One region of the Bradyrhizobium elkanii USDA 76 genome, then DNA from elsewhere that is predicted to be linked to it. Evidence: predicted binding sites of a transcription regulator. Region 1 holds the regulator's gene; each other region holds the start of a gene.
What was found. The regulator PhoB, encoded in region 1, activates phosphate uptake and scavenging genes when phosphate is short. The targets are predictions, from matches to a motif close to TGTCATNNANCTGTCAT.

Region 1 (7,382 bases):
CGCCCTCGAAGGTGATGATGCGGTAGCGCTCGCCATGGCCCTTGGAGAAGTGATAGTGGCGGACCAGCTTGATCACGCCCTCCATCGCTTCGGCGCCGGAATTGCAGAAGAACACGAAGTCGGCAAAGCTCTGCTCGCACAGCCGCGCGGCAAGCGCCTCGCCGTCCGGGCTCTTGAACAGGTTCGACATGTGCCAGAGCTTGGTCGCCTGTTCCTGCAGCGCCTTGACCAGATGCGGATGCGCGTGCCCGAGCGCGTTGACCGCGACGCCCGAGGTGAAATCGAGATAACGGTCGCCGTTGGTTGCGATCAGCCAGGCGCCCTCACCGCGCTCGAAGCCGAGATCGACCCTGGCGAAGACGGGGAGCAGATGCGACGTGGCAGCGTTGGTCATGGCGTTCACTGACGGTTTTTAAGCCGACAATTGCCGCGCGCCTTGACGCCAGCGCAGCAACGGCCAGCTTCGGAAAACAAAACGGCCGCCTTTGCGGGCGGCACGTGGTGGGCATTCTATGCTGCGGTCAGTAAGTGTCAATCGCCACGAAGTGGCCTTCCTGCAATGCGAAACGAGCGCAATCCGGAGCATTCCGGTGCGGTGGAAAAGCCTCATCGCGATGCTTAACTGTGTGGGAACATGTGGACGCACGGCCGCGGACTCTTGCGCCAGAGTCACGCCATATTGTAGCGTTTGGCCTGTCGGGTACGACATCTCGTGCGGCGGTACTGGACCCTCTAAGTAGCCTTCGTGTCTCGCGTAAACGTTCGGGCGCAACACCGTGCCCGGCGAGGGCTAAGGGATTCTGGCCGCAGGGATATTTGTCCAGATTGGCTCGCAGCGCCGCTCCAATGATTGGCCGGCGCTACGCGAAGGGAAGAATGCGATGACTGTATTGACCTGGTCCGACGATCGCGTCGAGCAGCTGAAGAAGCTCTGGGAGTCTGGCCTGTCGGCCAGCCAGATCGCGGCGGAACTTGGCAATGTGACGCGAAACGCCGTGATCGGCAAAGTGCATCGGCTCGGCCTCTCCGGCCGCGCCAAGGCACCCTCCACGGCCGCGCCGCGGCAGCGCAAGGCCCGCCCCGCCCAGCACATGATGCGGGTAGCGCGGCCGGTGTCGCGCGGCAACACCGCGCTGGCGCACGCCTTCGAGGTCGAGATGGAGCCCGATCCGATCTCCTACGACAATGTGGTGCCGATGAGCCAGCGGCTGTCGCTGCTCGAGCTCAACGAGGCCACCTGTCACTGGCCGGTCGGCGATCCCTCGAGCCCGGAATTCTTCTTCTGCGGCGGCAAGGCGCTCGCCGGCTTGCCCTATTGCGCACATCACTCGCGCGTCGCCTACCAGCCCGCCGCCGATCGCCGCCGGCCGTCGGCGAAACCGCAGATCAAGTGAGCACTCGGGAAAAGACGGAAGAACTCAAAAACAAATCCCCGCGAAAGCGGGGATTTTTTTGTGGCTCGTGGCCCATTACATCACCGGCGTCGTCCCGGCGAAAGCCAGGACCCATAATCACTAATGCGTGTTGTTAGAAAGCCGTCTGGCCACGTGCCGATTACGCCGGCCGCGGCGTATGGGTCCCGGCTTTCGCCGGGACGACGCCGGTGATGCGGCTTGCGATGGCCACGCGCCCGTTACGGCTGCGGCTCGGCCTTGGCAAAGCGGTCGTCGAGCGCGTAGCCGGCGCCGCGCACGGTGCGGATCGGATCCTGCTCGCGGCCGGGATTGAGCAGCTTGCGCAGGCGGCCGATATGCACGTCGACGGTGCGCTCATCGATGTAGATGTCGCGGCCCCAGACGCTGTCGAGCAGCTGCTCGCGGCTGAACACGCGGCCGGGATGCTCGAGGAAGAATTCGAGCAGGCGATACTCGGTCGGCCCGAGATCGATCGGGCGGCCGGAGCGCGCCACGCGGCGCTTCTCGCGGTCGAGCTCGATGTCGCCATAGGTCAGCACGGTCGCAAGCCGCTCCGGGCTCGCGCGGCGCAACAGGCCCTTCACCCGCGCCAGCAGTTCCGGCACCGAGAACGGCTTGACGATGTAATCGTCGGCGCCGGTGGCAAGTCCGCGCACGCGCTCGCTTTCTTCGCCGCGCGCGGTCAGCATGATGATCGGAAGCTGCTTGGTCTCGGGCCGCGCCCGCAGGCGACGGCACAGCTCGATGCCGGACAGGCCCGGCAGCATCCAGTCGAGGACCACGAGGTCGGGAACGCGCTCCTTCAGCCTCGTGTCGGCATCGTCGCCGCGCCCCACCGTCTCGACATCGTAGCCTTCCGCATCGAGGTTGTAGCGCAACAGCGTCGTCAGCGCTTCCTCGTCTTCGACTACCAGAATGCGTGCGCTCATCGGTTTAAGTTCTTTCTCTGTGGTGATCCGTTGCCCAGACGCAAACCGAAACGCTTACTTCCTTGAGCATAGTCCCCGCGGAAACGATTTGTCGCGAGGATCATCCAGTTTCGCTCTTGCCGGTCCCGCACTTGCCGATCATGCCTCAGTTGCCCGGCACCGTGGTGGCAAAAGTGGTCATGTCCCCCTTCGGGCGCTTGTCGGTGATCTGCTGGCCCTCGATCATGTAGAACACGGTCTCGGCGATATTGGTGGCGTGATCGCCGATCCGCTCGATGTTCTTGGCGCAGAACATCAGATGGATGCAGAACGAGATGTTGCGCGGATCTTCCATCATGTAGGTGAGCAGTTCGCGGAACAGCGAGGTGCAGATCGCATCGACCTCCTCGTCGCCCTTCCAGACGTTCATCGCCGCCGGCAGGTCGTGCGCGGCGTAGGCGTCGAGCACCGACTTGACCTGCGACAGCACGAGGTCGGTCATGTGCTCGAGGCCGCGGATCAGCTTCAGCGGCTGGAAATCGCTCTCCAGCGCCGCGACGCGCTTGCCCATGTTCTTGGCGAGGTCGCCGATCCGCTCGAGGTCGGTCGCGACACGCATCGCGCTGACGATCTCGCGCAGGTCGATCGCCATCGGCTGGCGGCGCGCGATCGTCAGCACCGCGCGCTCTTCGATGTTGCGCTGCAGATTGTCGATCTCGATGTCGGCGGCGACCACGCGCTTGCCGAGCGCGACGTCGCGACGGATCAGCGCGTCGACCGACTCGGTAATCATCCGCTCGACCAGGCCGCCCATCTCGGCGACCAGGCGCGTCAACTCCTGCAGATCGCTGTCGAATGCCTTGGCGGTATGTTCAGAAGCCATCGCTTGTCTCCCTCAACCATGATCCCGGGGATCATGGTTTCGTGTCCTGAATTTTAGCATGATCCGATCGGAAAACCGGTTCCCACTTTTCCGGATCATGCTCTAGCCGAACCGGCCGGTGATGTAGTCCTGGGTGCGCCGATCGCTCGGTGAGGTGAAGATCTTGTTGGTGTCGTCGAACTCGATCAGCTCACCGAGATACATGAAGGCGGTCTTGTCGGAGACGCGCGCCGCCTGCTGCATGTTGTGGGTGACGATCGCGATCGTGTAGTCCTCGGAGAGCTCCTGGATCAGCTCCTCGACCTTGGCGGTCGAGATCGGGTCGAGCGCCGAGCACGGCTCGTCGAACAGGATCACCTCGGGGCGCACCGCCACGGTGCGCGCGATGCACAGGCGCTGCTGCTGGCCGCCGGAGAGCGACAGGCCGGAGGCGTTCAGCTTGTCCTTGACCTCGTTCCACAGCGCGCCGCCGCGCAGCGCCTTCTCGACCCGGTCGTCCATCTCGGACTTCGAGATCTTCTCGTAGAGGCGGATGCCGAAGGCGATGTTCTCGTAGATCGTCATCGGGAACGGCGTCGGCTTCTGGAACACCATACCGACCCGCGCGCGCAGCAAGTTGAGGTCGAGCTTGGGGTCGAGAATGTTGGTCTGGTCCAGCATCAGCTGGCCGACCGCGCGCTGGCCCGGATAGAGGTCGTACATCCGGTTGAAGATGCGCAGCAGGGTCGACTTGCCGCAGCCGGACGGGCCGATGAACGCCGTGACGCGGTTGGTGCCGAGCGTCAGGTTGATGTTCTTCAGCGCGTGGTGCTCGCCGTAATAGAAGTTGAGGTTGCGCACCGTGACTTTCGGCGGCGCTTCCGGCAGCGGAACCTGGGGAACGTGGCCCGCGGCAGTCGTGGAGACGGAAAGCTCGGTCATTTTGCGGCCCTTTCGGCACCAAGGATACGCGCGCCGATATTCAACGCGAGCACGGTGAATGTGATGAGCAGCGCACCGCTCCACGCCAGCTCTTTCCAGTAGGCGTAGGGGCTCTGCACGAAGTTGTTGATGGTCACCGGCAGGTTGGCCATCGTCTTGGTCAGATCCAGGCTGAAGAACTGGTTCGACAGCGCGGTGAACAGCAGCGGCGCGGTCTCGCCGGCGACGCGGGCGGTCGCCAGCAGCACGCCGGTGATCAGACCCGATCGCGCCGCACGATAGGCGATCCGCTTGATCACCAGCGAACGCGGCAGGCCGAGCGCGGAGGCGGCCTCGCGCAGCGGATTGGGCACCAGGAGCAGCATGTCCTCGGTGGTGCGCAGCACGACCGGGATCACGATCACCGCGAGCGCGAGGCTGCCTGCGATCGCCGAGAAGCCGCGCATCGGCACCACCACCGCGCCATAGATGAACAGGCCGATGATGATCGAGGGCGCGCTGAGCAGGATGTCGTTGATGAAGCGGATCACCGAGGTCAGCTTGTCGTGCTTGCCGTATTCGGCGAGGTAGGTGCCGGCGAACAGGCCGAGCGGCGCGCCGATGCCGACGCCGATCACCGTCATGATGAGCGAGCCGACGATGGCGTTGAGCAGGCCGCCTTCGGTCGAGCCGGGCGGCGGCGTGTTCTGGGTGAACAGCTGCACGCTGAGGCCGGTAAGGCCGTTATAAAGCAGCGTGATCAGGATCAGCGCCAGCCAGGTGACGCCGAACAGCGCCGCGCCGACACAGAGTGCGCGGATGACGATGTCGCTGCGGCGGCGGGATTTGTAGATCGGGTTCATGGCGTTACTTCCCCGCCTTCTTTTCAAGCCGCATCAGCATCAGCCGCGCGCCGGCGAGCACGAAGAAGGTCAGCACGAACAACAGCAGGCCGAGCAGGATCAGGCCGGACTGGTGCAGGCCGTCGCTCTCGGCGAATTCGCTAGCGATCGCCGCCGAGATCGTGGTGCCCGGCGCGAAGATCGACGACGAGATCCGGAACGAGTTGCCGATGATGAAGGTCACTGCCATGGTCTCGCCGAGGGCGCGGCCGAGCGCAAGCATGATGCCGCCGATCACCCCGACGCGGGTGTAGGGGATCACGACGCTGCGAACGACTTCCCAGGTGGTGCAGCCCATGCCGTAGGCGGCCTCCTTCAGCACCGGCGGCACGGTCTTGAACACGTCGACCGAGATCGCGGTGATGAAGGGCAGCACCATGATCGCAAGGATCAGCGCGGCGTTGAACAGGCTGAGATAGGACGGCGGGCCTGCGAACACCGCGCCCAGCACCGGGACGCCCTCGAAGATCCGGATCATGAAAGGCTGGAACGTGTTCGCCAGGAACGGGCCAAGCACGAAGAAGCCCCACATGCCGTAGATGATCGAGGGGATGCCGGCGAGCAGCTCGATCGCGATGCCGATCGGGCGGCGCAGCACTTGCGGGCAGAGCTCGGTGAGGAACACGGCGATGCCGATGCCGACCGGAATGGCGATCAGCATCGCGATGACCGAGGTGATCAGCGTGCCGTAGATCGGGCCGAGCGCGCCGAGCACCGGCGGATCGGCCGAGGGCGCCCAGCGCTGCGTCCAGAGGAAGGCGAAGCCGTATTCCTTCATCGCCGGCCAGGCGCCGACGATCAGCGACAGGATGATGCCGCCGAGGATCAACAGAACCGAAATCGCCGAGATGCGGGTGATCCAATAGAAGGTGAGGTCACCGAGCTTGAAGGCGCTGAGGGCCTTGGCGCGATCGTAAGGTCCCGCGGCTTCCATCACATCGCTCTGAACAGCCATGTCTGCCACGCCAATCCCCTCTTTAGTATGCAAAAGCCACGCAAACCGCTACGCCCCGAAGCGATCTTCACTGACGCATTTGGCCGGGCGTCGTCGTTCCAGCCACGCCCCTTGAGGCGCGAACCCCGGCCTCGATCCCGCGCTTGTTGCCGCGGTGATGGAGACCGGGTCTTGGTCGCTCGACCTGTGCCGCGATCGAGTCGGCACAGGTCCTGTCGCAGCGTCGGACTTAGCTCTTGATGTCCGAGGACCAGGTCTTCTCGATCAGCTTGACGACCGAGTCCGGCATCGGGATGTAGTCGAGCTCTTCGGCCGCCTTGCCACCCTTCTCGAAGGCGTACTTGAAGAACTTGAGCGCTTCCTGCGAGGCCGCCTTGTCGGTCGAGTCCTTGTGCATCAGGATGAAGGTCGCCGCGGTGATCGGCCAGGAGGCTTCGCCCGGCTGGTCGGTCAGGATCACGTAGTAGCCGGGAGCCTTGGCCCAGTCGGCGTTCGACGCCGCGGCCTGGAAGGCGGCGATGGTCGGCTGCACGGTCTTGCCGGCCTTGTTGACCAGCGCGGTGTAGGTCAGCTTGTTCTGCTTGGCGTAGGCATATTCGACATAGCCGATCGCGTTCTTGGTCTGGCTGATGTTGCCGGCAACGCCTTCGTTGCCCTTGGCGCCGACGCCGACCGGCCACTCGACCGCGGTGCCGGAACCGACCTTGGACTTCCAGTCGGCATTCGACTTGGAGAGATAGTCGGTGAAGTTGAAGGTGGTGCCCGAACCATCCGAACGGCGCACGACGGTGATCGCATCGCCCGGCAGGGTCAGCTTCGGGTTGAGCTTGGCGATCGCCGCGTCATTCCACTTGGTGATCTTGCCGAGATAGATGTCGCCGAGCACTTCGCCGGAGAGAACCAGCTCGCCCGACTTGACGCCCTCGACGTTCACGACCGGAACGATCGCGCCCATCACCATCGGCCACTGGACGAGGCCGTCCTTCTCGAGCTGCTCGGCCTTGAGCGGAGCGTCGGTGGCGCCGAAGGTCACGGTCTTGGCCTGGATCTGCTTGATGCCGGCGCCGGAACCGATCGACTGATAGTTCAGGCCATTGCCGGTATCCTTCTTGTAGGCGTCAGCCCACTTCGAATAGATCGGGAACGGAAACGTCGCGCCCGCGCCGGTAATATCGGCAGCGAAGGCCGACGTCGAAGCGGCGACCATGCCGGCTGCGACGATTGCTTTGATGAAATTCATGGGGTGGTCTCCATCCTGTGAGCGAAGCGCCGAATGCGCCCGATCGCGCTCACGCCGGTCCATCTAGGAGCGGTCGGTGCTGCTTTTACGAAGGTTGGATGACAGTTGGATGACAGCGTTAAGCAGCTGAAAACGCTTAGCTTTGGGTTGGTAACGGGGTCTTCGGCCGAGGAAAACAG
Region 2 (7,382 bases), 1.5 Mb from region 1:
CACGTGCAGGTCCTTGCGCGCGACATTCGAGGCAGCGATCGCCGCCCCGATCGCCTCTTCATTGCCGTACATCTCGGCGGTGTCGATATGCCGATAGCCGAGCCCAAGCGCGCTCTCGACCGCCGCGCGGCAGGTATCGCCCTGCATGCGGAAGGTGCCGAGCCCGAGCTGCGGCAGGCTGATGCCCTGTGTCTGCAGATTTTCCATGGATAGCTCCTGACGCGTGGGACGCCGATGCCATCGACGACGTCACGCCAGCAAATCGTTTCGTGGGAATGAAATTGGCAGGACTGCGACATGCAGTCTGCCCGCAAACCCGCCCTTCGGGCAAGACGCCGGCAATCAAGATGTCGCGACGGGATCAGAGACGGCGCTAGATGTGCTGCGCCATGATCTGGCCGGGCCGCGCGTCCGGCCGCGGCTCGATATCGACCGACCAGAGATCGTGGTTGTCGACGTCCTTCAGCGTCACGGTCATCACGCCGGTCTTGCCGTCGATGTCGACGCGGCCGAAGAATTGCAGCCCGAAGCACGGCGCGAGATTGTCGCCCTGCTCGACCGAGCAGCCCTTCTGGTACATCGCCTTCGGGCCGAAGGTGTTGTCGAGCTCGCCCGGCGACCAGGTGCCGGCATGCAGCGGACCGGAGACGAACTCCCAGAACGGCTCGAACTCCTGGAACACCGCGCGGTTCGGATCATAATGATGCGCGGCGGTGTAGTGCATGTCGGCGGTGAGCCACACCGTATTGCGGACCCCGGCGCGCTTCATGAAGGACAACAGATCGGCGATCTCGTGCTCGCGCCGCGCGGGCGGGCCGTCGCCGAGCGCGACCGCATCCAGGCTGACGAGGCCGATCGGTAGGTCCGCCGCGATCACCTTCCACACAGCATCCGACGCCAACAGCTCCCGCTTCAGCCAGGCAAGCTGGCTCTTGCCGAGGATGCAGGCCTGCTCCGGATCGCCCTGCTTGTTCCAGCTGGAATCGCGATAGGAACGCATGTCGATGATGAAGACGTCGAGCAGCAGCCCGTAGGGAATCTTGCGGTAGACGCGGCCATCGCGCTCCGGCATCAGCCGCATCGGCATGAATTCGTGGAAGGCACGCCGCGCCCGCGCCACCAGGCGCGAGCTGCCGTCCGCGTCGTAACCGGTCGCATCGGCGGTGCCGAGCGGCGACCAGTCGTCGGCCACCTCGTGGTCGTCCCATTGCGCGAACATCGGCACCTCGGCGTGGAAGGCGCGGAAATTCTCGTCGAGCCAGTTGTATCTGTAGTTGCCGCGAAACTGGTCGAGGCTCTGCGCGACGGCGGATTTCTCCTCGGTGACGATGTTGCGCCAGACCTCACCGTTGGGGAGTTTCTGCTCCGACGGCACCGTGCAATCGGCATAGATGTGATCGCCGGAATGGATGAAGAAGTCCGGGCGCTCGTCCAGCATGGTGCGATAGCTGCGCAAGCCGCCGCGCGCGGGGTCGATGCCCCAGCCCTGCCCGACGACGTCGCCCGACCAGATGAACGAGACCGGACGCCGGTCGGCCGGCGCGGTGCTGAAATGGCCGACCTGGCTTTCGCCCGTTGTGCCGTCACGGTCCTCGAAGCTGACGCGATAGAACAGGTCCTGGCCCGGCGGCAGGCCGTCGAGCAGCAGCTTGGCGGTAAAGTCGCGTTCAGGCAGCGCGTCTGCGGACGCGGCGCGCAGGATGGTGGCGAAGCTTTCGACCGCCGCGCATTCGATGCGCATCCGCGCCGCGCGATCGGTGCGGGCCCAGATGACAGCGGAATCGCTTGCGACGTCGCCGGACTGGATGCCCGCGATCGCGGGCCGATCCGCGGCGCGGCTCAGATATGGTCTTGCCAGCGCGCCGAATCCCGCCAGCGCGGCGGTCGACGCCGAGCGCACCAGAAGCTGACGCCGGGTGAGGCCTCGCCGCCTCGCGGAGTTCGCTGTCGGCATCGAATAACCTTCGTCGAATCGCAACGAAGGTTTTGCCTGCGCTCCTTGACTCCAGCCTTACGGTTTCTTGACTCTCTGCCGACGGTTTTGCGACGGCGGGATGACTCGGGGGAGATGGAGATCGGAAGGGTATCGTTAGGCGTGGAGCGCTCAACGCCAAGCCCGTCATCCCGAGGAGGCCGCGAAGCGGCCGTCTCGCAGGATGCACGGCCCCGCCTGCGGCCGATTCATCCTTCGAGGCTCGCTCCGCTCGCACCTCAGGATGACGGGTTAAGGATTGACGCGCGAGTGAGAAAGCAGACGCGCGGCGGACGCTCTCACCGATGCCAGTTGCAGATGCCGCCGGTGCGGCACGGCCAGGTCTGGATCCGTGTGTCGCGGGCCTCCGCATCGAGCGGGTTCGAGTGGCGGCGCGCGAGCTTGGCGCGGGCGGGAATTTGCGCGGCCGCGCGCTTCCGCTCGTGCGGCGCGGTTACCCTGGTGGTCCGCACGGCTTTCTTTGGCGCGACTTTCGTCTCCTCGACCTGCGGCTCGACATTCGCATGCTGATCGGGACCGTGGTCGGCCTTCGCCTCGACCGGAACCGGCTCGAACTGCGCCGGCGGGCCAAGCCGCTTCGGTGACAGCACCGCCTTGGAGAGATCGAGGCTGAAGAACTCGCTGGGGCCGTATTCGTCGGCAAACGCCACGCCACCCCAAGTCAGGCACGCGGCGCAAACGATTGCAACAAAAGCGTTTTTCAGGACCATCAAACGGCCTCCTGAAATCACTCGAACAGAACACCCATCATCTAGGAGCCCCGGCCGCGCGAATCCAGCCGCTGGTTGCGGGCAGGGTTACCGGTCAACCAAGGCAGCTGTGGAAAGTTCCCCCGGTTGCCTACTCGGCCGCCTGCGCCAGCGGCTGGCCGATCGCGCGCTCCAGCCGCGCACATTCGGTGCGGTAGCGGGCGACGTTGCCCTCCTTGATGTGGCCATAGCCGCGCACGAGGTCCGCGGCCTTGGCCAGCGCCACGAGGCGCGGCAAGTCGAGCGGCTTCCTGCCGTCGAGGTGACGCAGGATCATCGCCGAATACTCGACCGGCAATGCGCGCTCCATCTTGCGCTCCGCGGTGTAGCCGAAGACGTCGAAGGCGGTGCCGCGCAGGCCCTTCAGCTTCGCGAGCACGCCGAACGCGGTGAAAATCCACGGACCGAATTCACGCTTCTGCAGCCGCCCGGTGACGGGATCGCGCTGCGCCAGCAGCGGCGGCGCCAGCAAGACCTTCAGACCGGAGTTGCCCTCGAACTGCTCCCTCAAGGCCTTGCCGAACTCGCCGTCGGAATAGAGTCGCGCGACCTCGTATTCGTCCTTGTAGGCCATCAGCTTGAACAGGCCCTTGGCGAAGGCTTCGGTCAGGTCCTGCGAGCCGGGCGCCGCCGCTGTCTCGGCGGTGCGGACGCGCGCGACGTCGTCGAGATAACGCTTGGCGTAGGCCGCGTCCTGATAGTCGGTGAGGAATTTGGCGCGGAAGGCGATCGCCTCATCGAGTGTCTTCTTGGCCGGCGCAGCACCGGCGCTCTTGAAGCGCGCGGCGCTGATCACGCGCTGCAGATCGTGCGCGGCGAGCCGGCCCCACGAGAACGCGGTCTTGTTCATCTCGATGGCGGCGCCGTTGAGCTCGATCGCCTTCAGGATCGCTTCCAGCGACAGCGGGATCGCGCCGCGCTGGAAGGCAAAGCCGAGCATGAAGGCGTTGGTGGCGATGCTGTCGCCCATCAGCGCGGTGGCAAGCCCCGTCGCATCGAGGATGTCGAGATCATCAGGTCTTACCGCGCCGTTCAGCGCATCGCGCATCGAGCTGGCTTCAAAGTCGATATCGGGATCGATCACGAAGCTCGCGGTCGGCAAGAGATCGGCGTTGACGACGGCGCGGGTGACGCCGCGCTCGGCGCGGCTCAACGCCGGCACGCTGGTGGCGACGACGAGGTCGCAGCCGAGGATCAGATTGGCATTGCCCGGCGCGATGCGCACCGTGGTCAGCATGTCGGAGGCAGGCGCGAGCCGGACATGGCTCATGACCGCGCCGTTCTTCTGCGACAGGCCGGTGAAGTCGAGCGTCGAGCAGGCGAGACCCTCGACATGCGCGGCCATGCCGAGCAGGGCGCCGATGGTGATGACGCCGGTGCCGCCGATGCCGGTGATCAGGATGTTGTAGGGGTTCGTCAGCGCGCTCACAGGCGGCGTCGGCAAATCGGCGAACAACGCCTTGGGATCGGCGGCGGTGCGGTCGGCCTTGCGCAGCTTGGGATCCTGCACCATCACGAAGCTCGGGCAGAAGCCCTCGATGCAGGAGAAATCCTTGTTGCAATTCGACTGGTCGATGCGGCGCTTGCGGCCGAGCTCGGTCTCGAGCGGCTGCACCGAGACGCAGTTCGACGCCACCGAGCAGTCGCCGCAACCCTCGCAGACGCGCTCGTTGATGAAGACGCGCTTGGCCGGATCGGGGAACAGCCCGCGCTTGCGGCGGCGGCGCTTCTCGGCGGCGCAGGTCTGGTCGTAGATCAGGACGGTGAGGCCCTCGATCTCGCGCAGGGTGCGCTGCACGGCGTCGAGCTCGCGGCGATGATGAATGGTCGCGCCGGGCGGGAAATAATTGGCGGGATATTTGTCGGGATCGTCGGAGACGATCGCAAGCTTCCTGGTGCCTTCGGCGGCGACCTGATGCGCGATCTGCGACACCGTAAAGCCGCCCTCGGCCGGCTGCCCGCCGGTCATCGCCACGGCATCGTTGTAGAGGATCTTGTAGGTGATGTTGACGCCGGCCGCGGCCGCCGCGCGCAGCGCCAGCAAGCCGGAATGGGTGTAGGTGCCGTCCCCGAGATTCTGGAACACGTGCTGTTCGCTGGTGAACGGCGCCTGCCCGATCCAGCTCACGCCCTCCGCACCCATATGCGAGATGGTCTGGGTGTTGCGGTTCGGTACCGACAGCGCCATGCCGTGGCAGCCGATGCCGGCCATGGCGCGGCTGCCCTCGGGGATTTTGGTCGACGAGTTGTGCGGGCAGCCCGAGCAGAAATACGGCGTGCGTTGCAGCTTCGCGGTGCCCACGCCCTCGGCCGGGCGATCGAACGCCTCGAGTTTTGCCAAACGCTGCTCCAGCAGCGGGCTGCGGTGACCGAGCCGGCGCAGCCGCGCCACCACGGCGGCGGCGACCATGGTCGGCGTCAGCTCGCCCTCGCTCGGCAGCAGCGGCGCGCCGCTCTCGTCGCGCTTGCCGACCACCGACGGACGCTTCGCGGCGTCCATGTTGTAGAGGATGCGGACCAGCTGGTCCTCGATGAAGCCGCGCTTCTCCTCGACGACAAGCACATCCTGCAGGCCCTCGGCGAAGGCGCGCGCGCCGCGCGCTTCGAGCGGCCAGGTCAGCGCCACCTTGTAGATGCGCAGGCCGAGCGCCTGCGCATCGGCATCGGTGATGCCGAGATCAGCGAGCGCCTGGCGCAAATCGAGATAGGCCTTGCCGGTCGCCATGATGCCGAGCCGCGCCGGCTTGGAATCCAGCACGATGCGGTCGAAGCGGTTGACGCGGGCGAAGGCCGCGACGGCCTCCATCTTGGGCCCGTGCAGCCGGCGCTCCGCCTCCAGCGGCGGATCCGGCCAGCGGATCGAGAGCCCGCCCAGTGGCATCTCGAAATCGTCGGGCATGATGATCTTGATGCGATCGGGATCGCTGACGATCGAGGCCGAGCTTTCCACCGTCTCCGAGATCGCCTTGAAGCCGACCCAGCAGCCGGAATAGCGCGACAGCGCGAAGCCGAGGATGCCGAGGTCGAGATAGTCCTGCAGCGTCGCCGGATTGACCACCGGCATCAGCGCCGAGGCAAATACCTGCTCGCTCTGATGCGCCAGGGTGGAGGATTGGCAGCCATGGTCGTCACCGGCCAGCGCGATCACGCCGCCGTTCGGCGAGGTGCCGGCGGAATTGGCGTGCTTGAGCGCGTCGAGCGAGCGGTCGACGCCGGGGCCCTTGCCGTACCAGATGCCGAACACGCCATCGACCTTGGCGCCGGGAAACATGCCGACTTGCTGGCTGCCCCAGACCGCGGTCGCCGCCAGATCCTCGTTGAGGCCGGGAACGAAGGCGATGTCATGCTCCTTCAGGAAGGATTTCGCCCGCCACAGCGCGTGGTCGTACATGCCGAGCGGCGAGCCGCGGTAACCGGAGATGAAACCGGCGGTGTTCAGCCCGTGCGCGCGGTCGCGTTCGCGCTGCAACATGGGCAATCGGACCAGCGCCTGGGTACCGGAGAGGAAGATTCGTTTCGTATCCAACCGGTACTTGTCGTCCAGTCCAACTTCCATCAACGCCATCAGTTTCCCCGTCAGTCAGCCGCGCCGGTCCGGACCGGTCTGATTATCTTCCGAAATGATCATGCATCAGCATGCACTGATTTTGTTATGCATGAACAGCCCCGTTCCATGGCCGCAGCACATATCTCATGTTGCGCATGCGAGGCCTTGTTGCTGCTGCAAGGCTTGCCGAACCCCGGCATCTTTGAAACGGTGGCGCGCAAAGGGAGACCAAGGATGATTACAGTCGAATCCGCGTTCACGACGGAAATCGTGGAGAACGGCGATCTGCTGGTGGGTCCCTGGCGCAGCCCGAAGCAGATGCTGCAGGCCCAGACCTACGATTCCCACGCCTCGATTCACGACGATGCAACCGCACAGAAGCTCGGCTTCCGCGGCGGCACGATCGAGGGACCAACCCATTTCAGCCAGTTCGCGCCGCTGTGCGAGCGGATCTGGGGCCGCGCCTGGTTCATGACCGGGTGCCTCTCGGCGCATTACCGCAACCCGGTGTTCGAGGGCGAGGAGGTGCAGGCCCAGATCGAGAAGCCGAAGCCGGGCCAGACCGTTTGCACGATCGGGATGGTCAAGCGCGACGGCACCGAGATCCTGCGCGGCACCGCCTCGATCGACGGCGACGGCAGCGAGACGGCGCTCAGCCACCGGCTCGGCGAATTGAAGCCGCTGACCGATCCCGTGATCCTCGCCGACATCAAGGTCAGCATGAAGACGCCGCGGCAGGCGATCAAGATGGATTTCGACCAGAACATGGGCGACCTCTATCCGTTCTCGCTGGCCGACAAGCTCAAGGTGATCACCGAGCCGTCGGACTATTATTCGCTGGAGCACAATCCCTGGGGCCGCGCCATCATCCCGATGGAGATGCTGAGCGTGCTGTTCCAGTACCGCGCGCGCGAAGATCGCCTGCCGGTCCGCGGCCCCGCGGTCGGGCTGTTCGCCGACCAGGAGATCCGTCTTTTGCGCGGGCCGCTATTCCCCGGGGAGACCTATTGGGTCGAGCGCGAGGTCGTGGCGCTCTCGGGCAGCAAGCGCACCGAGAGCATGTGGGTGCGCTCGACCGTGTTCGATGCCGACA
Region 3 (7,382 bases), 2.5 Mb from region 1:
GCAATTGAACAGCGCCGGCCCGCCGCCGGTGGCGTGGCCGCCCGCGATCAGGGTCTCGGTGATCGAAGGCGCGCGATAGCCTTCGGCATAGCTGACATAGGGCGTGAAGCCAGCAACCGGCGTGACGCCGAGCGTGATCTTCGGCGACAGCCGGTCGCCGCTGGTCGTGGTGTTGATCGAATTGAGCTCGTAATGGTCGTAGCGGACAGCGCTGATCAGCTCGAGCCAGGTCGAATAGTTCTGCTTCAGCTGCACGAAGCCGCCGGACACGGTGCGCTGGCCGCTCGGCGTCGTGATGTTGGAATTGCCGCGCGAATCGAAGGTCTCGACATCGTCGCGGAAGGCGTCGAAGCCGTAGGTCACGGCGTTGCGCCAGGCGCCGAAATTGAAGCGCGAGGTGTTGTTGACGTCGACGCCGACGGTGTCGAGCAAATAGCCGCGCTTGTCGCCGACGCAGCCGGAAATGTTGTTGCCGGGATTGGCGAGCGTGCAGACGCCGCCGCCGGTGGTGATGCGGTTGTTATAGGTCTTGACCTGGTCGTTGTCGGTGCGGTTGCCGTAGACCGAGATGTTCCAGTCGAACAGCATGTCGTCGGGCTTGGAATATCGCCAGCTCAAGGTGCCGGTGTAGTTCTTTGCGTCGGAGGCGTAGACCGAGGAGCCCGCGATGGCCGCCAGCGGCGCTGTCGTCGTGGTCGGGCCGCGGTTCGGTTGACCGATATCGTACTGGTAGTCCTGGAAGATGCCGCCGATCTTGAACTCGTGGCCTTCTGCGGGGCGCAACGTCACCTTCATCAGACCGGCCGCGATATCGTTGCCGGTGTTGCCGATCTCGGTGCCCGCGCCGTCCTTGTAATTGCCCTGGGTGCGATAGACGGCGCCGCCGAACACTTCGACATTCGGATCGACGCGTACGCCGCCGAACACCGAGCCCAGGCCGCGGTCCTTGTTGGTGCCGTAGGAGCCCGACATGTCGACACCCCAGCGCTCGCCGGGACGCACCACGTCGTCGATGTCCTTGGTGCGGAACGAAACCACACCGCCGATCGCGCCGGAGCCGTAGATGTTCGCGGTCGGGCCGCGCACCACGTCGACGCCGCCGATCAATTCGGGATCGAGGAAGAACGAGCCGTTGGCGTTGTGGCCGGTGCGCTGATAGTTCTGCCGCGCGCCGTCGACGACAACAGCGACACGGCCGAAATCCTGCAAGCCGCGGATGTTGATGACGGTCGCCGGATCGTCGCCGCGCTCCTGGACCGAGACGCCGGGCACGGCGTAGAAAATATCGGAGAGCCGGTTCGGCTGCAGGCCCTGGATCTTCTCCAGGGTGACGGAGCTGACCGGCGCCAGCGCATCGATCGCGCGCTCCTCGGTCTTGGACGCCACCGCCGTGATGGTGTCGAGCGATTGCACCGGCACCGCGCCGATCTGCGCCCGCGCATTCATCGCCGCCGGCGCCGCCTGAGCTTCGGCCGCCGGCTTCGGCTTCCGCTTGGCCTGCTTCGGCCGCTCGGTCGAAGGACGCGCAGCCGACGGATCGGCGGCCTGTGCGAACCCGCGTTCCGGCAGTGCCGCCGTAAATGAAAACACCGACGCGCCCAAAATCAGGGCGCGCGAAACCCTAGCCCCGTCAGCCATTCTAGCCCCAGCCTGATCATCGCTTGTCTGGTTTGGCTGGCGTGCGCTCTCTGACGAGCGGCTTGCTGGCTACATCGCGATCAAGCCACCCGCCTGCATCGCGTGAGGATTGGTTACGAGCCGGCAACAAAACGGTCAAGAATGCGGCGGCGCTGTTTATATCGATTGTAAAGTGCAGCCGTTGGAATGCGCCTTCGCCCGCTTATACAAGCAAACACCGTTTGAAAATTTTCGCAGGCGCAGCACCACAATATGTCCGCAGCTTCCGGAGACAATATCGGCGCAGCCGGAAAGCAGACCGAGCCTGCATCCGGCGCAGCCAAAACGCTGATCATGCGCGGTAATCGTCTCGACAGCCGCGACCTGTTCGCTGCGGAGCGCGAGATCATCATCATGCACGGCGAAGAACATTACCGGTTGCGGCTGACCTCGCAGAACAAGCTGATCCTCACGAAGTGACGGCCCCGATGACAATTTGTCGCACGCTCGCTCTGCTCGCCTTCTTCTGCCTGCTGCCGATCGAAGCCGTGACGGCCGAGGGCATCACCGTGCATGACGCACGCGACCGCGACGTCGTGATCGACAATCCGTCGCGGATCGTCTCGATCGGCGGCGCGATCACCGAGATCCTCTATGCGCTCGGCTTCGAGGACCGCATCGCCGGCGTCGATGCGACCAGCCTCTACCCGCCGGCCGCGCTGCGCGAGAAGCCCGACGTCGGCTACATGCGCCAGCTATCGCCGGAGGGCGTGCTCGGCCTGCACCCGTCGCTGGTGCTCGCAGTGCAGGGCTCCGGGCCGAAGGAGACCATGGACGTGCTCGAGGCGGCGAAGGTGCCGCTGGTGCTGGTGCCGGAGACGTTCTCGGAGGCCGGGCTGGTCGAGAAGATCAGGTTGGTGGGCCACGCCATGGGCGCCGATCCGCGCGCTGCCTGCCTGACCACGGCGGTGGAGAGTGATCTCGCGCAACTGCGCGCGCTGCGCGCCAGGGTGACCAAGCCGGCGCGCGTGATGTTCGTGATGTCGCTGTTGAATGGCCGGGCGATGGCCGCGGGCCACAAGACCGCCGCGGACGAGATCATCCGGCTTGCCGGCGGCGTCAACGCCATCGACGGTTACGACGGCTACAAGCCGGTCAATGACGAGGCCATCGTGGCGGCGAAACCGGATGTCGTGCTGTCGATCGATCGCGGCAAGGACTCGCTGACGTCGGATGCCGTGTTCGCGCATCCGGCCTTCGCGCTGACGCCGGTCGCGGCCAACAAGGCCTTCATCTCGATGGAAGGCCTTTATCTGCTGGGCTTCGGACCGCGCACCGCGGCCGCGGCACGCGACCTCTCGGTCAAGCTCTATCCGGCGCTGGCGCCGGAGGCCGACAGCTTCAAGGCGGCAGCGCCGACGGCGAATTGCCGGCAATGAGCGTGCTCGCCGATCGCCGCGGACGTGCGAAACAACGGCGCGCCGGCATGTCGCTGCGGCCGGCGGCGACACTCACCCTGCTCTGCCTGCTTGCGGCGCTCGCAGCGACCGCGCTGGTCGCCCTGACGGTCGGGGCCGCCGGCATTCCCATGGCGCGGCTTCCGGCAGCGCTTGGGCTTTTGGCTGATAGTGTCGCCAACCCGCAGCTCGCACGCGACCAGCTCGTGGTGTGGTCGATCCGCATCCCGCGGATCGCAGCGGCGGCGATGGTCGGCGGACTGCTTGCCGTATCAGGCGCGATCATGCAGGGCCTGTTCCGCAATCCCCTCGCCGACCCCGCACTGGTCGGCGTCTCCTCCGGCGGCGCGTTCGCCGCGGCAGCTGCGATCGTGTTCACCGACAGCCATCTCGGCGAAAGCCTGCGCTTCCTGCAGCACCAGCTGCTGCCGATCGCGGCCTTTGCCGGCTCGCTGATCACGACCATCGTGCTTTACGGCATCGCCAGCCGCGGCGGCCGGACATCGATCGCGATCTTCCTGCTGGCCGGGCTCGCGATCGCCGCGATCGCCAATGCCGGCATCGGCCTTCTGGTGTTCGTCGCCGACGACCGCCAGCTGCGCGACATCACCTTCTGGCTGCTTGGCTCGCTCAGCGGCGCGACCTGGAGCAAGCTCACGGCGCTGGCGCCGGTGCTGGCGGTGGCGCTGACTGCCTGCCTCTCGATCGCGCGCGGGCTCGACGTGCTGGTACTCGGCGAAGCCGAGGCGTTTCACAGCGGCGTCGACGTCGAACGGCTGAAGCGGATCTCGATCGTGCTGGTGTCGGCGATGACCGGGGTCGCGGTTTCGGTCTGCGGCGTGGTCGGCTTCGTCGGCATCGTGGTGCCGCATCTGTTGCGGCTGGTGATCGGGCCCGCGCATCGGCTGCTGCTGCCGGCGTCCGCACTGCTCGGTGCCATCCTCCTGGTCGGCGCCGACACCGTGGCGCGCACCATCGTGGCGCCCGCGGAGATGCCGATCGGCATCCTGACGGCGGCGATCGGCGCGCCGTTCTTCCTCGCCATGCTGCTGCGGCAGCGCTCCCTGGTGTCGCTGTGACGGCCCTGCTCGAAGCGCAGTCGGTAACCATGACGGTCGGCGGCACGACGCTGGTCGATGCGGTGTCGCTGCAGATCGGTGCCGGCGAGATGGTCGCGATCGTCGGCCCCAATGGCGCCGGCAAATCGACCCTGCTGCGGATGCTGTCGGGCGACCTGTCTCCGTCGCGCGGGACGATCAGGCTGAGGCAGCGCGACCTGCAAACCTACGGACCACGCGCGCTGGCGCAGCACCGCGCGATGCTGTCGCAGCACGTCAACGTCACCTTCCCGTTCACCGTCGAGGAAATCGTCAGCATGGGCGCCGGCGAGAGCCCGCGTGCCGTGGCGCGGGCGCTGGTCGAGGCGGCGCTCGACGAGGTCGGGCTCGCGCGTTTCCGTTTCAGGCAATTGCCGACGCTGTCGGGCGGCGAGCAGCAGCGGGCGCATTTCGCCCGCGTGCTGGTGCAGCTCGCCTGCGGCGAAGCGCTGCATGGACCCGGACTGTTGCTGCTGGACGAGCCGACCTCGAGCCTCGATCTGCGGCACCAGATCGACCTGGTCGAAACGGCGCGACGGCGCGCCGCGCGCGGCACCGCGGTGATCGCGATCCTGCACGACCTCAACCTCGCGATGCGGTTCGCCGACCGGGTCCTGTTGCTGCACCGCGGCCGGCTGGCCGTCGACGGCGACCCCGCGGCGGCGATGAAAGCCGAGACGCTGCGCGAGATCTTCGAGATCGACGCCGCGATCGCCTACACCGGAGACGGCGTGCCGTTCCTGCTGCCGCAAACGATGCGGCCGATCTAACCGCCTCACGATGGTCCCGTTATTCGTCATGGCCGGGCTCGTCCCGGCCATCCACGTCTTACCTCTCTAACTGCAACAAAGACGTGGATGCCCGGCACAAGGCCGGGCATGACGGAGAGAGGCGACGTAACGCCGCAAGCCTTATCCCGCCGCAACATCCGCGGTTCACAAAACTGTCAGCCGGTTGTAACAGGCGGCTCGGAGAACACCGCATCGTTTATCCTTTGGGAGATCAACCATGCGCCTGTCCCTGCTCTGCTCCGTCGCCTCGATCCTGCTCGCCACATCGGCGTTCGCGCAGAGCGAGGGCGAATTCCCGGCGACACTGGCAGGACATGCCGTGATGCCGGCGGAGAGCTTCATCGACGCCCCCGCCGACACCCCGAACGATCTGAAGACTTCGGGAAAATACACCACCGGCAAGCGCGTCGACGCGATCGGCACCGTAATGGGCAAGTCCTATGAGCGGCCGACCGGCGTGTCGCTGCCGTTCAAGGGTCAGCCGCTGCAGGGCCATTCCGGCATCAAGGTGATGCCCGACGGCTCGTTCTGGGTGATCACCGACAACGGCATGGGCTCGCGCTACAACTCGGCCGACTCGATGCTGTACCTGAACCGGCACAAGATCGACTGGGCGAACGGCAAGATCGAGCGTCAGGAGACCGTGTTCCTGCACGATCCCGACAGGAAGGTGCCGTTCCGCATCGTGCACGAGGACACCGCCAAGCGCTATTTGACCGGTGCCGATTTCGACACCGAGGGCTTCCAGATCATCAACGACATTTTCTGGATCGGCGACGAGTTCGGGCCCTACATCCTCAAGGCCGACAAGACCGGCAAGATCCTCGCCGTGTTCGAGACCGTCGCCGACGGCAAGCCGGTGCGTTCGCCGGATCATTGGGCGGTGCAGTCACCCGGCGCGCCCGGCGCCTCCTATACCAACGTCAACCTGCGCCGCTCCAAGGGCTATGAAGGCTTTGCTTCCTCCAAGGACGGCAAGTTCCTCTACGGCCTGCTCGAAGGCCCGCTGTGGGATGCCGACAAGAAGGATTGGGAGAAGGTCGACGGCAAGGAAGCCTCGCGCATCCTGGAATTCGACGTCGCGGCGGAGAAGTTCACCGGACGCTACTGGCAGTACGTGTTCGAGCAGAACGGCAATGCGATCGGCGACTTCAACATGATCGATCCGGCCCAGGGCCTCGTCATCGAACGCGACAATGGCGAAGGCACCGCCGACAAGGCCTGCCCGCAAGGCCAGCGCGGCGAGAACTGCTTTCCCGACCTCGCCAAGTTCAAGCGCGTCTACAAGATCGAGCTGTCCGACGCCAATGTCGGCAAGCCGGTGCGCAAGATCGCCCATATCGACCTGATGAAGATCCGCGATCCCAACAAGAAGGCGCGCAAGCCGCTCAACGACGGCGTCTACACCTTCCCGTTCTTCACGATCGAGAATGTCGACCGGGTCGACGAGACCCACATCATCGTCGGCAACGACAACAACCTGCCGTTCTCCTCGAGCCGCGACCCGAACAAGGCCGATGACGACGAGTTCGTGCTGCTCGAGGTCGGCGACTTCCTGAAGGCGAAGTGAGACGGCGTTCGCCGCAAACCACCGTGTCGTCGCCCGGCTCCACCGGGCGACCCAGTATTGCAGAGGCGCCCGAGCTCAAGGGACAAGCAAAGGCTTCGCCTTTGTCGCTGTAGGTGCGAGCCTTGCGGCGCAATTGCGCCGCTGGGCGAGCCTCGAAGGATGCACGGCCCACGATGCAGCCGCACGGAGACAGCCGGGCCGCCGCCCTTCGAGACGGCCGCTTTGCGGCCGCCTCAGGGTGACGGCAGCTCAGCACGCGGCTTGCGTGATCCTCACTCCTTCTTCGTCCGGTAATCCCCGAACGTCGTGTCGCGCTGGTCGAGCTGGGCCTTCACACTGCCGCCGTCGCGGCGGAAGCCCGCCATGTAGGCCTTGCTGGCCTCGGTCGTGAAGGCCAGCGCCTGGATCTCGGTGCCGGCGCGGATCGCGGCGCGGGCGCCCATGATTTCCATCGCGCGGTGGACGCTGCGCTTGTTGAGCTGCTGCAGCTCGATCGGCACCTTGGCCGCGCGCTCGGCGAAATCCAGCGTCTTCGCCTCCAGTTCGGCGAGCGGAAACGACCGGGTCGCATAGCCCCAATCGGCGGCCTCGCGGCCGGACATCGCGTCGCCCGTCAGCATCAATTCCATGGCGCGGCGCATGCCGACCAGCCACGGGTGATACTGCATGTCGGGCGGGCTCATCAGCCGCACCGGCGGATAGCCGATCTGGGCGTCGTCGGCGACGTAGACCACGTCGCAGGCGGTCGCGAGCTCGGTGCCGCCGGCGAGGCAGTAGCCGTGCACCTGCGCGATCACGGGCTTTGCGAGATCCCAGATCGAGAACCAGCCCTCGACGACATGGCGCGACC
Region 4 (7,382 bases), 4.4 Mb from region 1:
GGCGGGTGAGCTGGACGCAGTGGACATCGTATCGCTCCCGAATACTTGATGAAACCATGCTACCATAGGTCAAGGCACGGACAAGGGCGGGTGCGCAGCTGGCACGAAATGCATGCTGGCACCAAAGGCGTCGCGACACGTTTGATTCAATTCGTCCGGCATGTTGCCGCGCAGCATTCGCCGGTTTGACGACGGCCGGCCCGCATCGGACGATGGACTGTCCGGACCGCAGCGCAAGCGGTTCGGATCGCGCAGCCACAGAGGAGGTCGACATGCCCGCCACGCACGACAAGGATCACGTTTACAAAATCCTGGAACTGGTCGGATCATCGGACAAGAGCATCGAGGCGGCGATCGAGAACGCCGTCAGCCGCGCGTCAAAGACGATCCGGGAAATGAAGTGGTTCGAGGTGGTGCAGACGCGGGGCCATATCGAGGACGGCAAGATCCGGCACTACCAGGTGGCGCTGCGGGTCGGCTTTACGCTGGAGTAGGGCGGCCTTAGTTCGTCATTCACCGGTGCGCAATTCGAACGCGAACCTGCGCCCCACTATGCTGTCATCGCCCGGCTTGACCGGGCGATCCAGTACGCCGGGGCCTCTCGGTTCAAGCACGGCCGTCCCTGGAATACTGGATCACCCGCTTTCGCGGGTGATGACACCGCGCTGTTTGACGTCCTGAATTGCGACGCATCCTCATCGTCGTCCCGGCGTAGGCCGGGACCCATAACCACCGAAGGTCGTTGGTACGCGCGCTGGGACCACAGCCTTTCTCACCAACCAAATCCTGTGGTTATGGGTCCTGGCTTTCGCCAGGACGACGAATGGAAAGTGTCGTCCCCGTCACCGTCGCGACAGCGGCGCGGGCGGCGGCGGGGCGGTGGCGCCGGCGGCGAGGGAGCGCTGCACCATCACGGTGTCGGACCAGCGGCCGTAGCGATAGGCGACACCGGGCAAATGCCCGACGCGGGCGAAGCCGAAGCGGTCGTGCAGCGCGAGCGAGGCGGCGTTGTCGCTGTCGATGTAGCCGATCATCTGGCGGAAGCCGGCGGCGGCGCAGGTGTCGATCAACTCCTGCAGCAGCCGGCCGCCGACGCGCTGGCCGGTGAAGCGGTGATGCACATAGATCGAATGCTTCACCGTGTAGCGGTAGGCCGGACGCTTGCGGAACAGCACGACATAGGCGTAGCCGACCACCTCGCCGTCACAGATCGCGACGAGATGGGGCAGGCGGGTGTTGCGCAGATTCTTGCGGCGGTCGCGCAGATCGTCGGGCTCCGGCGTGCCGCTGTCGTCGACGCTCTCCTCGACGCCGCGGCGGATGTGGTGGCGGTAGATCGACAGCATGGCGTCGACGTCGCCGTCGCGGGACGGGCGGACGGTGATCTTGTGATCATTCTCCATTGTGTTGCGTCCGTTCGCCTATTCGGACACGACATAGGTGTAGAAGCGGACGCGGCCGGAGTCGTCGATCTCCTTGTAGATGCCCTGGACTTCGACCTCGAAGCCCGGGAACGCATTGAAGCTCGCCTCGAACATCTTCAGATAATCGATCATCGGCTTGCTGCGTTCCGACAGCCGCTCGCCGGGCACGATGGTGGCAATGCCGGGTGGGTAGACCACAAACGGCGTCGCGGCGACGCGGCCGAAGATCTGGTCGATCGGCAGATAGTCGACATCGTTGCGGATGAGATATTGTGCGGCCTGGCGCGGCGACATCGCGATCTCGGGCAGGTGCTCGGGCAGGAATTGCCTGGCCTGCAGCGTGCTGACGCCGCCGTCGCGGAAGAAGCGGTGCATGTCGCCGCAGAGGTCGCGCAGCCGCACCCCGCTATAGCGTTGCGGGCGGCGGCGGAAGAATTCGGGGATGACGTCCTCGATCAGCGCGTTGTCGTCGTGCAGCTTCTTGAAGGCGACCAGCCCCGACACCAGCGTGCCGGCCTTGCTGGCCTCGACGCCGGGCGTCAGCAGGAACAGCAGGGAGTTGAGGTCGTTCTTCTCGGCGACGATCTGGTTCTCGCGGAGATATTGCGCCACCACCGGCGCGGGGATGCCGTGATCGGCATAGGCGCCGGTGGCGTGATCGAAGCCCGGCGTCAGCAATGTGAGCTTGTTCGGGTCGGTCATGGCGAAGCCCGCGGTCAGCTCGGGGAAGCCGTGCCAGGTTTCGCCGGGACTGAGCTGCCAGTAGGACGGATTGGTCGCGAGCTGGTCGGTCGAGATCGTCTCCCAGGCGACATTGTGCACGCCGTTCTCGCGCGCGACGTCGGGGATCATGACGCGATCCGGCACGAACGGCTCGAAGAACCAGCGCCGCTCGGCCCGCGTCTCCTTCTCCTCGAACTCGCGCTTCACGGCGCGGATCTTCTTGCGCAATTCGATGCCGAGCCGGATCGTGTCGTCCCACAAGACTTCGCCGGAACGGCCCTTCATCATCTGAGCGCCGACATCGAGCGAGGCGAAGATCGGATAGAACGGCGAGGTCGAGGCGTGCTGCATGAAGCTTTCGTTGAAGCGGCGGTGCTCGACCCGGCGCTTCTGGCCCTTGATGTGGCGGTCGCGGATGTGGATCTGCGAGGCCTGCGAGAAGCTCGCGAGCTGCTTGTGGGTCGATTGGGTCGCGATGATGCCGGGCGCCTCGGGGCCGAGATCGGACAGTCCCATGGCGAAGCGGCCGGCATAGATCGGGTGGAATTTCATGAAGCCGGCCCAGGCCTCGTCGAACAGGATATAGTCGCAGAGATGGCCGATCCGCTTGAGGATCATCTCGGCCGAGTGGATGGTGCCGTCATAGGTGCACTGCTCGACCACCGCGACGCGGAACGGACGCTCCTTCTTCCAGGCGTTCTCGTCCCTCACCAGCGGATGCTTGCGGATGTGATCGCGCAGCGTGCCCTCGTCGAGCAGGTCCCAGCGCATCGGGCCGATCAGGCCCCAGGCGTTGCGCACCGTCGGCACATAGACCGGGATGCCGCCGCCGATCAGCAGCGCGCCGTGATGCGCGGCCTTGTGGTTGTTGCGGTCGAACAGCACGAGGTCGCCGTCGGTAACCAGCGAGCCGAGCGCGACCTTGTTGGAGGTCGAGGTGCCGTTGAGCACGAAATAGGTCTTCTCGGCGCCGAAGATCCTCGCCGCCTCCTTCTGCGCCCGCAGCGCCGGGCCCTCATGGGTGAGGAGGTCGCCGAGGTCGAGCACGGAATTGTCGAGGTCGTCGCGAAACACCGCTTCGCCGAGATGTTCGACGAACACCCGTCCGATCGGGCTGCGGCTGTAGAACACGCCGCCGTTATGGCCCGGGCATGTCCAGAGCTGGTTGCCTTCCTCGGCATAGTCGACCAGCGCGCCGAAGAACGGCGTCTTCAAATTCTCGGCATATTGCTTCAGCCTGGAGATCAGGTTCTTGGCGATGAAGGGCGGAGTTTCCTCGGACAGGAACACGTAGCCGTCGATGAAGTCGAGCACCTCGACCGGCAGGTCCTCGAACCGCTTGCGGCGGATCAGGAGGATGATTGGGAAGTCGAGGCCGCGCCGGCGCATCAGGTTGATCAGTGCCGCGGTCTTGCCCTCAAGCCCCTTCTTGCCCCAATCGACCACCATGCAGCCGATCGCGGCATCGGTCTGCACCGCGATCTCGGCATCCTCCAGCTTGCGGGCGCGAACCACCTCGAAGCCGGAGCGCTCGATCTCGGCGATGATCTGGTTGAAGCGGATGCCCTCGAGGTCGTCGGCCTCGAACACCGGTGCTGCGAACAGGAAGTTGAAGCGTTTGAAATAGTCCATGCGTGTCCCCGAACTGGTCCGGCGCTGACGTGTCGGCACAATTCATGACAGGCAGATGACAAGGGGGTGGATCGAGGATCGAATAGATTGTGGGGACGCAATCCCTCACTGCACGGCGTCAGCCCGTGGATATTCGAGCTGCATGGCGACGAAGTCCGCCGTGCCGCGGCCATAGCGTGTCTCGATCCTGGCAAGCGCCCGGTCGAGTGCCTGCGCGGGCGGCGCGGTGCCGACCGCGGGCAGCAGACCATCTGCGGACCAGGCCGACGCCACGACCTGCGGATAGATGCGCAGGCCGTTGCGGGTCGTCACGACGTCGCCGGTCGCAGCGAAGGTCACGGCATGCGAGCGATAGGTGCGCGACCAGCTGTCGGCGACCAGCGCAAGCGAGACCTCGTCGACGCCGGGAGCAAGCGCGAGCCCTAGCTGTTCCCGGTTCCAGAACGCCAGCGTGTTCTGGATCGCGGTCAGCGCGAAAGGACGTGTGAACTTGAAGGCGTTGCTGTCATGCCGCGCGTCCCAGCCGGGCAGGCCGATCTCGCGCGCGACGGCCTCGGCCTTGGCGCGGCCGGCGATCGCCTCGATCAGCGTCAGCGACATCGGCATCGACGCCGAAATCCCAGTCGTCGTCGCGAGGCCGCGATCGACCACGATGCGGCGGTCGGCAACGTATTGGATGGCGGGATGTTTGCTGCGCCAGTTCTTCAGGTAGAACCAGTGCGTGGTGGCGCGCCTGCCGTCGAGCAGGCCGGTCGAGGCGAGCACCTTGGCGCCGGCGCAGACGGCGACGATCACAGCGCCTTTCTCCGCCTGCTGCCGGATCCATTGCATGACTGTGGGATCGTCGTCGCGGCTCATCGCCGGCACGATGACGTAGTCGGCGCCGTCGGGATGTGCGGCATCGAATGCGGCGATGGTCGCATCAGGCTCGACCTTCAGCACCGGGAACAGCGCGACCGGACCGGGTCCCGTCGCCAGCGTGACGACATCGGCAACATCGGCGCGCTTGAGGATGCCGTAGGGCATCAGATAGTCGGTGGTCTCGGTCATGTCGTTGATGCCGAGGATCGCGATCAGCGGTCGCGCCCGCTTCGGCGGCTTCAGCGCCGCGAGCATCGCGTCGTGCTCTTGCGTCGCGATCGGCGGCGGAACGCGGAACGCCGATGCGGCGGGCAGGGTGAAGAGCCAGATGCCGCCGATGATTGGAACCAGCGCGGCGACGGCGATGCCGCACCACGCGAGAAGCCGCCAGGTCATGATGATCGATCTCAACGTATCCGCGTGCGTCGCCCGGCACGCAAGCTACTCGCCGGTCACGTCGACCAAAACGGCGAAATTCCCGCAAAAACGGACACGCCAACAACGCGGCTCAAACGCGTAGCCCGGACGGGCGACAGCGACATCCGGGGCCGGTCCTTCCCCGCATGCCGCTCCGCTCACGCGGGCTGCTATGCGACGCGCTCAGTAGACGAGGTTCGTACCCGTCGGCTTTTCCAGTGCCGCCGCCAGCGTCCGATACTCATCGCAGTCGGTGCCACAGATCTCGGCGATCCGCTGCAGATGATACTGCGCCTGGTCGCGGTTTCCCTGTTCGATCTGCCACAGGCCGTAGTAGTTCCACGTCAGGACGTGGTTCGGATCGGCCTTGAGCGCACGTTCGTACCAGACTTGCGATTGCTTGTAGTCGCCGAGCTTGCGATAGGAATAGCCGATCAGGTTCGCGACATCAGGATGATCGTCGCGGCCGAGCGCGTGCAACTGATCGATCGCGGCGTCGTAGTCGTTGCGTTCGTAGATTGTCGCATAGGCCGCGCGATAGCCGTCGCGGAGTGCCGGGTCTTCGAAGCCGGACTGCTTGACGGGTTTCTTGATCTTGTGCGTGGTCTTTCTGTCCTTCTGCTGGGGATAGGACGGCGCGGGAGTGCTGTAGCTCGATCCGTATGGGTCGCCACCGCCGCCTCCGCCGCCACCTCCGCCAGCCGCGATGGCGGTCTGCAGTGGGAACAGAATGATCGGCGCTGTCAGAAATGCCGCAAGCATCATCGGTGACTTGATCATGGACACCTCCCGATTTGACAAGGACAGTCATTGGCCTGAAGCACTAACTCCCGATCGCGAGAGACATTCCGCGCGTTCCGAGAAATTGTTTGCCGAAGCGGCAATCGCACTGTCTCTTCGGGACGTTGCGCTCTCTCGCGCACGCTGGCTGAGTGTTTTGTTCGCGCCACCGGACATCGGAGTCGAAACTAACATCGGTGTTAGAATCGCACTCAAATGCTCAATGTCCATTTGCACCCCCGGCAAGAAGGACGATCGATGATGAAGACGGAGCTCTCCGAGATCTACCGAAGCTACATCGCCTGTTTGAATCGCCAGGACTGGCCGCAACTCGGTCGGTTCGTTGACGAGGATGTGTGCCACAACGGCCGACGGCTCGGATTATCCGGCTATCGCGAGATGCTGGAAGGGGACTTTCGCGACATCCCGGACCTTCGCTTCAACATCGAACTGCTGGTGTCGGATGCGTCCCATGTCGCGAGCCGGCTGGCGTTCGATTGTTCGCCGAAGGGACGATTTCTGGGCCTCGCTATCGACGGCAGACGCGTCTCGTTCGCCGAGAACGTGTTCTACGAATTCCGCGACGGGAAGATCGTGCAGGTCTGGTCGGTGATCGACAAGGCTGCGATCGAGGCCCAGCTGTAGCGGCGGCGCCTGGATCAGCGTGACGCCGCTACTTCCGCTCCAGATGCCAGGCGCCGTCCCAATCGGCCGCCGGCGGATCTTGCCTGAAGGCTGCGACGCGCGCCTTCATGGCGATCGACGGGCCGTCGCCGGGCGCCGCCGCCAGCGCCGCGGCGAAGGCTTGCTCGGCGTCATCCCAGCGGCGGTCGCGATAGGCGGCGAGACCGTCCGCGTAACGCTGCCGCAATTCGGTCTGCGCCGGCGTCAGTTCGTCCTTCTTGCCGAGGATCTCGAACACCGCGACCGGCTGGGTCTGCCCCATCACGACGAGACGATCGATCTCGCGCAGCTCGATCGTCGCCGCGCAAGCGGCCGCAGTGGCTTCCGAGATCAGGCTGCGGCTGCCGTAAAACTTGTTGGCGCCTTCCAGCCGCGAGGCGAGGTTCACGGTGTCGCCGAGCACCGTGTAGCTCATCATGAACTCGGAGCCGATGCTGCCGACCAGGGCCTCGCCGGTGGCGATCCCGATCCGGATGTCGCAATCGGCCGGGATCACGCGCACGCCGAGCAGTTCCGGCAGATCCTTGCGCAGCTGGTTGACCTGGCCGATCATGTCGATGGCGGCAAGCGCGGCCAGATGGGTCTGCTCGGCTTCCTCGACGAAGGGCGCGCCCCAATAGGCCATGATGGCGTCGCCGATATATTTGTCGATGATGCCGCGATGCGCATGGACCGGCGCCGACATCGTCGACAGATAGAGGTTCATGATCTTGACGAGGCCGCTCGGCGTCACGCCCTCGCTCAGGCTGGTGAAGCCCTTCATGTCGCAGAACATCACCGTCATGACGCGGCGCTGTCCTTCGGTCGCGGCGATCGCCGGCTGTTCGAGCAGGCCCTCGGCGATCCGCGGATTGATGTAGC

Region 2: JEY66_RS32610 (alkaline phosphatase D family protein) is a predicted target of PhoB. The motif match lies at 2,044-2,060, and genes of this name have one in related genera.
Region 3: JEY66_RS08040 (esterase-like activity of phytase family protein) is a predicted target of PhoB. The motif match lies at 5,116-5,132, and genes of this name have one in related genera.
Region 4: JEY66_RS18945 (Orn/Lys/Arg family decarboxylase) is a predicted target of PhoB. The motif match lies at 3,824-3,840, and genes of this name have one in related genera.

What each region holds. Positions count from the first base shown of each region.
Region 1 covers NZ_CP066356.1:8,280,268-8,287,649, forward strand. Annotated here, with positions in the region: gene JEY66_RS39245 (aspartate aminotransferase family protein) at 1-394, opposite strand, end outside; gene JEY66_RS39250 (GcrA family cell cycle regulator) at 882-1,394, shown strand; gene phoB (phosphate regulon transcriptional regulator PhoB) at 1,634-2,344, opposite strand; gene phoU (phosphate signaling complex protein PhoU) at 2,490-3,206, opposite strand; gene pstB (phosphate ABC transporter ATP-binding protein PstB) at 3,309-4,127, opposite strand; gene pstA (phosphate ABC transporter permease PstA) at 4,124-4,969, opposite strand; gene pstC (phosphate ABC transporter permease subunit PstC) at 4,974-5,963, opposite strand; gene pstS (phosphate ABC transporter substrate-binding protein PstS) at 6,193-7,203, opposite strand; gene JEY66_RS39285 (ATP-binding protein) at 7,340-7,382, opposite strand, start outside.
Region 2 covers NZ_CP066356.1:6,795,410-6,802,791, forward strand. Annotated here, with positions in the region: gene JEY66_RS32605 (aldo/keto reductase) at 1-207, opposite strand, end outside; gene JEY66_RS32610 (alkaline phosphatase D family protein) at 374-1,954, opposite strand; gene JEY66_RS32615 (hypothetical protein) at 2,272-2,703, opposite strand; gene JEY66_RS32620 (indolepyruvate ferredoxin oxidoreductase family protein) at 2,834-6,307, opposite strand; gene JEY66_RS32625 (hotdog family protein) at 6,524-7,382, shown strand, end outside.
Region 3 covers NZ_CP066356.1:1,677,429-1,684,810, reverse strand. Annotated here, with positions in the region: gene JEY66_RS08065 (TonB-dependent hemoglobin/transferrin/lactoferrin family receptor) at 1-1,638, opposite strand, end outside; gene hemP (hemin uptake protein HemP) at 1,891-2,097, shown strand; gene JEY66_RS08055 (heme/hemin ABC transporter substrate-binding protein) at 2,106-3,056, shown strand; gene JEY66_RS08050 (FecCD family ABC transporter permease) at 3,053-4,153, shown strand; gene JEY66_RS08045 (heme ABC transporter ATP-binding protein) at 4,150-4,941, shown strand; gene JEY66_RS08040 (esterase-like activity of phytase family protein) at 5,180-6,532, shown strand; gene JEY66_RS08035 (enoyl-CoA hydratase-related protein) at 6,805-7,382, opposite strand, start outside.
Region 4 covers NZ_CP066356.1:3,925,098-3,932,479, forward strand. Annotated here, with positions in the region: gene JEY66_RS18930 (HdeD family acid-resistance protein) at 1-27, opposite strand, end outside; gene JEY66_RS18935 (dodecin) at 273-494, shown strand; gene JEY66_RS18940 (GNAT family N-acetyltransferase) at 843-1,403, opposite strand; gene JEY66_RS18945 (Orn/Lys/Arg family decarboxylase) at 1,422-3,779, opposite strand; gene JEY66_RS18950 (DJ-1/PfpI family protein) at 3,885-5,036, opposite strand; gene JEY66_RS18955 (tetratricopeptide repeat protein) at 5,241-5,837, opposite strand; gene JEY66_RS18960 (ester cyclase) at 6,096-6,482, shown strand; gene JEY66_RS18965 (adenylate/guanylate cyclase domain-containing protein) at 6,511-7,382, opposite strand, start outside.